DNA from 2 places in the Dactylosporangium sp. NPDC049525 genome. Region 2 is predicted to be linked to the other one. Evidence: riboswitches for the same ligand, from Rfam matches in the RefSeq annotation. Region 2 holds a riboswitch; the other holds the start of a gene.
The links. Region 2 has a riboswitch for S-adenosylmethionine ahead of thrC (threonine synthase). Riboswitches for the same ligand answer to the same signal wherever they lie in the genome.

Region 1: it holds a riboswitch for S-adenosylmethionine, as region 2 does, so the genes downstream of both, AB0K00_RS55420 (aminotransferase class V-fold PLP-dependent enzyme) here and thrC (threonine synthase) in region 2, are expected to answer to the same signal.

Annotation. Positions count from the first base shown of each region.
Region 1 covers NZ_JBFAPO010000101.1:1,985-5,386, forward strand. The annotation lists gene AB0K00_RS55410 (co-chaperone GroES) at 65-394, shown strand; gene AB0K00_RS55415 (PrsW family glutamic-type intramembrane protease) at 385-2,109, opposite strand; SAM riboswitch class IV at 2,142-2,258, shown strand; gene AB0K00_RS55420 (aminotransferase class V-fold PLP-dependent enzyme) at 2,271-3,402, shown strand, end outside.
Region 2 covers NZ_JBFAPO010000001.1:6,500-9,901, reverse strand. The annotation lists gene AB0K00_RS00050 (ABC transporter permease) at 1-321, shown strand, start outside; gene AB0K00_RS00045 (hypothetical protein) at 358-855, shown strand; gene AB0K00_RS00040 (glucosyl-3-phosphoglycerate synthase) at 1,069-1,989, opposite strand; SAM riboswitch class I at 2,097-2,235, shown strand; gene thrC (threonine synthase) at 2,246-3,402, shown strand, end outside.

The sequences.
Region 1 (3,402 bases), on a different contig from region 2:
TAGCGTCGCAACCGTGACAGCCCAGCCAGCCGCCGGTTACCCGGCGGCCACCACCCCGCCCGTCGTGTCCGACGTGGACGGGGGTCTGCCGATCCGGTTGCTGCACGACCGGGTGCTCGTGCGGCTCGAAGGCGCGGAGGGTGAGCGCCGGCACGCTTCCGGCATCGTCATCCCGGCGACGGCGTCGGTGGGGCGGCGCCTGTCGTGGGCGACGGCCGTCGGGGTGGGGCCCAACGTGCGGTCGATCGTGGCCGGTGACAGGGTGCTCTTCGATCCGGAGGACCGCTCCGAGGTGGAGTTGCAGGGCCGCGACTACGTGCTGCTGCGCGAGCGTGATGTGCACGCCGTCGCGGCCCGCCGGGTCGAGCCGGACTCGACGGGTCTCTATCTGTAGGGGTACGGGTATCCCGCGTACATCGGGATCGGCGGCGGGGGCGGCGGCACGACGACCGGCACCGGCACGACCGGGGTCGGCGGGGCGGCGAGGACGCGGACCATCCCGTCGGGGAAGGTGATGTGGTAGCGGCTGCCGTCCCACACCGCGAGCGGTGCCTGCGGGTCGCGGCCGACGAAGACGTGGCGGTAGGCGGAGAGCGCCATGAGCAGGTGCCGCTCCTCGGCGAGCGCCTCCATCCGGCGGGCCGGCGTGTTGTCGAGGCCGCGGTGCAGGCCGTCGCGGAGCAGGGCGAGCTTCGTCGCGTCGAACTGGAACGCCCGCATGGCCTTGGCGCCCGGATCACCGGCGACCCGTCTGGCCCATCGGCGGGCGGACAGCCGCCGGCCGAGCGTGCCGAGGGCGGCCACCTCCGGCGGGGAGAACCAGCCGGCCCGCGCGTATTCGGTGAGCATCCGCTCGGTGAGCTTGCCTTCGTTGGACCGCTGCCACAGGGCGAAGCCGACCATGCACAGGAAGATCGGCATCATGACGGCGAAGTACCCGTACAGCAGCACCCAGGGGCTGGCGGACGCGACGACCGACATGAGGTTCCACGAGCCGTGCAGCAGCATCGCGAGCAGCAGGCCGGCAATCGGGGCGAGCCACCGGACCGACTTCGTTGAGCTGCGGGACGCGATGCCGAGCCCGATGCCGGTCATCGACGTGAACAGGGGGTGCGCGAAGCCGGTCATCAGGATGCGCACCACGAAGATCGCGACCAGGGCGACCGCGCCGTTGACCGGGCCGGAGTCCTCGGCCGTGTCGGCGTAGCCCTTGAACCCGAGGTACAGGATATTCTCGACCATCGCGAAGCCGGTCGCGGACAGTCCGCAGTAGACGATGCCGTCGATCAGGCCGGAGAACGCCCTTGGCCGGCGCCAGAACAGCAGGATCGGCCCGAGCGCCTTCATGCTCTCTTCGATGATGGGTGCCACCAGCACCGCGACGATCGACTCGGACAGGCCCAGCTTGTCGGCGAGGACCCCGCCGGCGGTGTTGACCACCAGTGCGACGGCCGTTGCCACGCAGGCGCCCCAGCCGAAGACGAAGACGAGATATCTGACGGGTTCCGGTTCGTACCGGTCGAGCCAGAGGAAACACGAGACGAGCAGCGGCACCGGGATGACCGCGGCCGCGACGCCGATGACCAGGGCGGTCCAGCCGCCGCTGAACCCGAAGAACGCCAGCAATGCCACGCCGCAGGCCGCGATGCCGCCCATGACGCCGATGAGCGTCCAGAGGCGGCGGCGGTCGGAGCGCTTGGCGGGCGGCGCGGCGGCCAGGGCGAGCGCCGCGGTCGGATACCGCTGCTCGCCGGTGTCCGGGGCTGAGTCCTCGGTCACATTGGGCACGACGTCCGCACCGGCCGGATGCCACTCCTGCGGCCCGGACAGCGGCCCACCCTGCGCCCCAGCATGTGGCCCGGACTGCGCCCCAGGCTGAGGTCCGGACTGCGGGCCGGACGGCTCGGACTTGCCGAGGGGCACGGGAGCTGCCTGATGGCCGGGCGGCGGCTCAGCGGGCGAACCGGCGAGCGGCGCCGCCCACGGTGACCGCTCGGAAAAAGGCGGCGGCCCCGACGGTGGGACCGGCGGCGACCCCGCCGCGGCACGCGGGTCGAGGTCGTGGCGGCCGGGCTCCGATGGCGTCCCACTCGGCGGGAGTTCGGTCATGGAGCAACCTTATCCGCGCTACCGTGGACGCAGGTCATGAGTGCCAGCGCACAGCCCCGGCTTGCTGGCCGGCAACCCTCGCGTTCGCGGCGGGGTGCCCCGGGTGATGACACGGTCCGGCACGCGGTGTGTCCGGGCAAGCGCGAGCGGAGGGCTCTGCCATGTCCACGATCCTGTCCCCCGGTGACGTGAAGCTGCGCGACGGCCGCAGTGTCGACTTCGCCAATCTCGACGTCGCCGCGACCGCCCCGTGCCTGCGGGTCGTCGCCGACGCGGTCGCCGAGCTCCTGCCGTTCTACGGCAGCGTCCACCGCGGCGCCGGCGCGCTGTCGGAGCGGTGCACCCGGGAGTATGAGCAGGCCAGGGAGACTGTCGCGGACTTCCTCGGCTGCCGCGACGGCGACACCGTCGTGTTCACCCGCAACACCACCGACGCGCTGAACCTCCTCGCGAGGGCGCTGCCCGCGGACACGACTGTGCTCACGTTCGACGCGGAGCACCACGCCAACCTGCTGCCCTGGCGGCGCACGGTGCACCTCGACGCGCCGCGCTCGCCGCAGGAGGCCGTGACGGCGCTGGAGCGGGCGCTCAGCCGGCAGCACTGCGGGCTGGTGAGCGTGACCGCGGCGAGCAACGTGACCGGCGAGGTGTGGCCGGTGGCGGCGCTCGCCGAGGTGGCGCACCGCTATGGCGCCCGGATCGCGGTCGACGCCGCGCAGCTCGCCCCGCACGCCCCGGTCGACCTGACCGCGTTGGGCGCGGACTACGTGGCGTTCTCCGGGCACAAGGTGTACGCACCGTTCGGCGCCGGCGTGCTCGCCGGAAGAGCGGACTGGCTGGACGCCGCCGCGCCGTACCTGGCGGGCGGCGGGGCCAGCGCCAACGTGGACGGCGACCTGGGCGTGCGGTGGGCGACCGGCCCGGCGCGGCACGAGGCAGGCACCCCCAACCTGCTCGGCGCGGTCGCGATCGCCAGCGCGTGCCGAGCCCTGAGCGACGCGGGCGATGCGGCACAGGAGCAGGCGCTCGTCAGCAGGCTGCGAGCGGGCCTGGCCGGGCTGCCGCACGTCGAGGAGCTGCGCCTCTTCGGCCCGGACGCCGAGCGGGTCGGCATCGTGTCGTTCGCGGTGCTCGGCGAGGATCCCGGTGACCTGGCCACGCGCCTCGGCCGGGACCACGGGATCGGGGTGCGGACCGGGCTGTTCTGCGCCCATCCGCTGACCCGCCGGCTCCTCGAAGAGGCAACCGCCAGGCTCGACCCGGCGGCCCCGGTGCCGGCCCAGGCGGTGCGGG
Region 2 (3,402 bases):
ATCGTCGGGTACCTGTGCGTCTCGCTGCTGGTCGTCGCGTCGCTCGCGTTCCTGCTGTCGGTGTCGACGGATGCCCCGCTCGGTGCGGTGGGCGGCGCGGTCCTGCTGCAGATCCTGTCCAACATCCTCGACCAGATCACCGCCCTCGGGACGATCCGCAACTTCCTGCCCACCCACTACGGCGACGCGTGGCTCGGCCTGCTGTCCACGCCGCTGCAGACCGACGACATCGTCAAGGGCTGCATCGCCTCCCTTGCGTACGCGACGATCTTCTTCTCCCTCGCGTGGTGGCGATTCCTGCGAAAAGACGTCGTCAGCTGAAGCCGTTTCACGTACTGACCGGTAGGGTGCCGGTCCATGCGAACTTCGGCGCTGCGTGGCGCGTGGCTGCTCGTGCTCGGCCTCGCCGTGCTGTCCGGCACCCTTTACTACGACCAGGCCAACATCGCCGGCTGGACCAGCTACCGGCCCTCGTCCAACGCGATGAACGGCCCGGCCGAGGCCCTCACGGCGCAGATCTTCACCCTGATCGGCGCGTTCGCGTCCGCGGCGGTCGCGTCCCTGGTCCTGGTCTGCGCCCTGCTGTTCGCCACCGGCAGGAGGCTCGGGCACTGGGCGCTGCGGCTGACCGTGGTGCTGACGTTCGTGCTGCTCGCGCTGGTCGCGGTGGTGGTCGTGGTCGCGTCGTTCACCGGTGAGGCCCCGACCGCCGTGATCGACACGCCGGCGTGGCTGCTGCTGGCGGAGTGGGCCGCGGTCGCCGCCGCCCTCCTGGGCGCGGGCATCACCACGTCGACGCTCTGGCAGTTCACCCCCGAGCCGGTCGAGCTGGAAGAGCGCGACCTCATCGCCTGATGCCGGGCGGGGCGCCGCCGACGGGTGATCGCGGCCGCAGGTCGCGTCGCGGCCGTCCGCGGCCGCGGCTCTTCGCGGCCGTAGGTCGCGGCGGGGTGACCGCACACGGACCTGGCAGGGAGGGCCGCCAAGGCCCGACCGGTGGCTGACGGGAGCGGCGGGCCGCGCCCACGGCGGACCGGAGCAGGCAAACGGCGGGCCGAGCGGCGGTGGCTACGCGGAGCGGTAGCCGGGGACCGACGTCATCGGGGGGCGGTCGGGAAGGGCGATGTCGTGGTCGGTGGGGGTGACCGTGACGTCATGCCGTTCGAACTGGGTGAGGGTCGGCCACGAGGCGCGGTCGGGGAAGACGCGCAAGTGGATGGTGTGCAGGATCGTGGCGGCCATGCGGCCGAGGGCGGCGGTGTCCTGGTGGCCGTGGGTGCGCTGACCGAGGTCGACCTGGGCGACGGCGTCGAGGCCCGCGGCGCGGTAGGTGTCGATGAGCAGGCCCGTCTCGACGCCGTAGCCGGCCGCGAACGGCAGCGACTCCAGCAGTGAGCGGCGGGCGGCGTATTCGCCCGCGAGGGGTTGCACGACGCCGGCCAGTTCGGGGAAGTAGGCGTTGAGCAGGGGGCGGGCGGCGAGCTCGGTGACCCGGCCGCCGCCGGCGGCGGAGACGTCGAGCAGGGGGCGGTCGTAGAAGGCCTTCACCATCAGGGTCGCCGGGTCCTCCAGCAGCGGGCCGAGCAGGCCGGTGACGAAGTGCGGGCGGAAGTCGGTGAGGTCGGCGTCGACGTAGACGAGGATGTCGCCGGTGGCGACGGCCAGGGCCTTCCACAGCACCTCACCCTTGCCGGGGCGGGAGCCGGTCGCGGGGAGGATGTCGTCGCGGTGGTGGACCGCGGCGCCGGCCCGGCGGGCGACCTCGGCGGTGCGGTCGACGGAGCCGGAGTCGACCACGATCACCTCGTCGACGAGGGGCATGAGGGAGCGCACGCCGGTGACGATCTCCGCGACGGTCGGCTCCTCGTCCAGCGCCGGCAGCACCACGCTGACGCGGGTGTCGCCCTTGCGCCGGTGCAGGTCGGCGAGGGGCCAGTCACGCCAGGTCGAGGTGCGCTTGGCGAACCAGTCCGCCGCGTCGGGATGCATGAGTGAAACCGTAGTCAGGTCCATCTCGTGAGATGACTCATACGGCACGGCCCGTGTCGGCCCTTACACTGAAACACGCAGGACATACGCGCACGACACAACTGAATACCTCATCCAGAGGGGCAGAGGGATACGGCCCGATGAAGCCCCGGCAACCCCTGCGACGCGTCTCGACGTTGAGGCCGGTCGCGGTAGGTGCCAAATCCGTCCCGGTGCGCAAGGCCATGCACCTGGGGAAGATGAGAGGAAGGCCTCCATGACCTCGACGCTCAGCGTCTTCACCGACTCGCCCGCCCGCCACCTGGTCTGCCGTGGCTGCGGCGCCCAGTTCCCGCTCGCTGCCCAGCACGCCTGTTACGAGTGTTTCGGCCCCCTCGAGGTGGGCTATGACGCCGCGGCGCTCAGCCGGGTCACCCGGGAGCAGATCGAGGCGGGCCCGCAGAACATCTGGCGCTATGCGCCGCTGCTGCCGGTCGGCACCGACCCCGCCAGCCGCGTCACCCTCGACCCGGGGCTGACCCCGCTGGTCAAGGCCGACCTGCTGGCCAAGGAGCTCGGCATCACCGGGCAGCTGTGGGTGAAGGACGACTCGGCCAACCCGACCCACTCGTTCAAGGACCGGGTCGTCTCGGTGGCGTTGACCGCCGCGAAGGCGCTCGGGTTCACCCGCTATTCGTGCGCCTCCACCGGCAACCTGGCCAACTCGGTCGCTGCGCACGCCGCGCGGGCCGGGGTGCCCTCGACCGTGTTCATCCCGGCCGACCTGGAGCCCGGCAAGGTCGTGATGAGCGCCGTCTATGGCGGCGACGTCGTCGCGATCGAGGGGTCCTATGACGACGTCAACCGGCTGTGCTCGGAGCTGACGGAGACCGACGAGTTCGAGGACACCGCGTTCGTCAACGTCAATGTCCGGCCGTTCTACGCCGAGGGCTCCAAGACCCTGGGGTATGAGGTCGCCGAGCAGCTCGGCTGGCGGATCCCGGCGCAGGTCGTCATCCCGATGGCCAGCGGCGAGCTGCTCACGAAGATCGACAAGGCGTTCAGCGAACTGGTCGAGATCGGCCTCGTCCCGGCGACGGAGTGGGCGGTGTTCGGCGCGCAGTCCGCGGGCTGCAACCCGATCGCGGTCGCGCTGCACAACGGCACCGACGAGATCGTCCCGGTCAAGCCGACCGGCATCGCGAAGTCGCTCAACATCGGCGACCCGGCCGCGGGGGTCTACGCGTTGGAGTCGGTGCGGCGCACCGGCGGCTGGATGGAGTACGTCGACGACGACGAGATCCGCGCCGGCATCGAGCTGCTCGCCCGGACCACCGGCGTGTTCGCCGAGACCGCCGGCGGGGTCACCGCCGCGGTGCTGAAGAAGCTGGTCGAGACCGGCAAGCTCGACCCGACGAAGGAGACGGTCGTCTT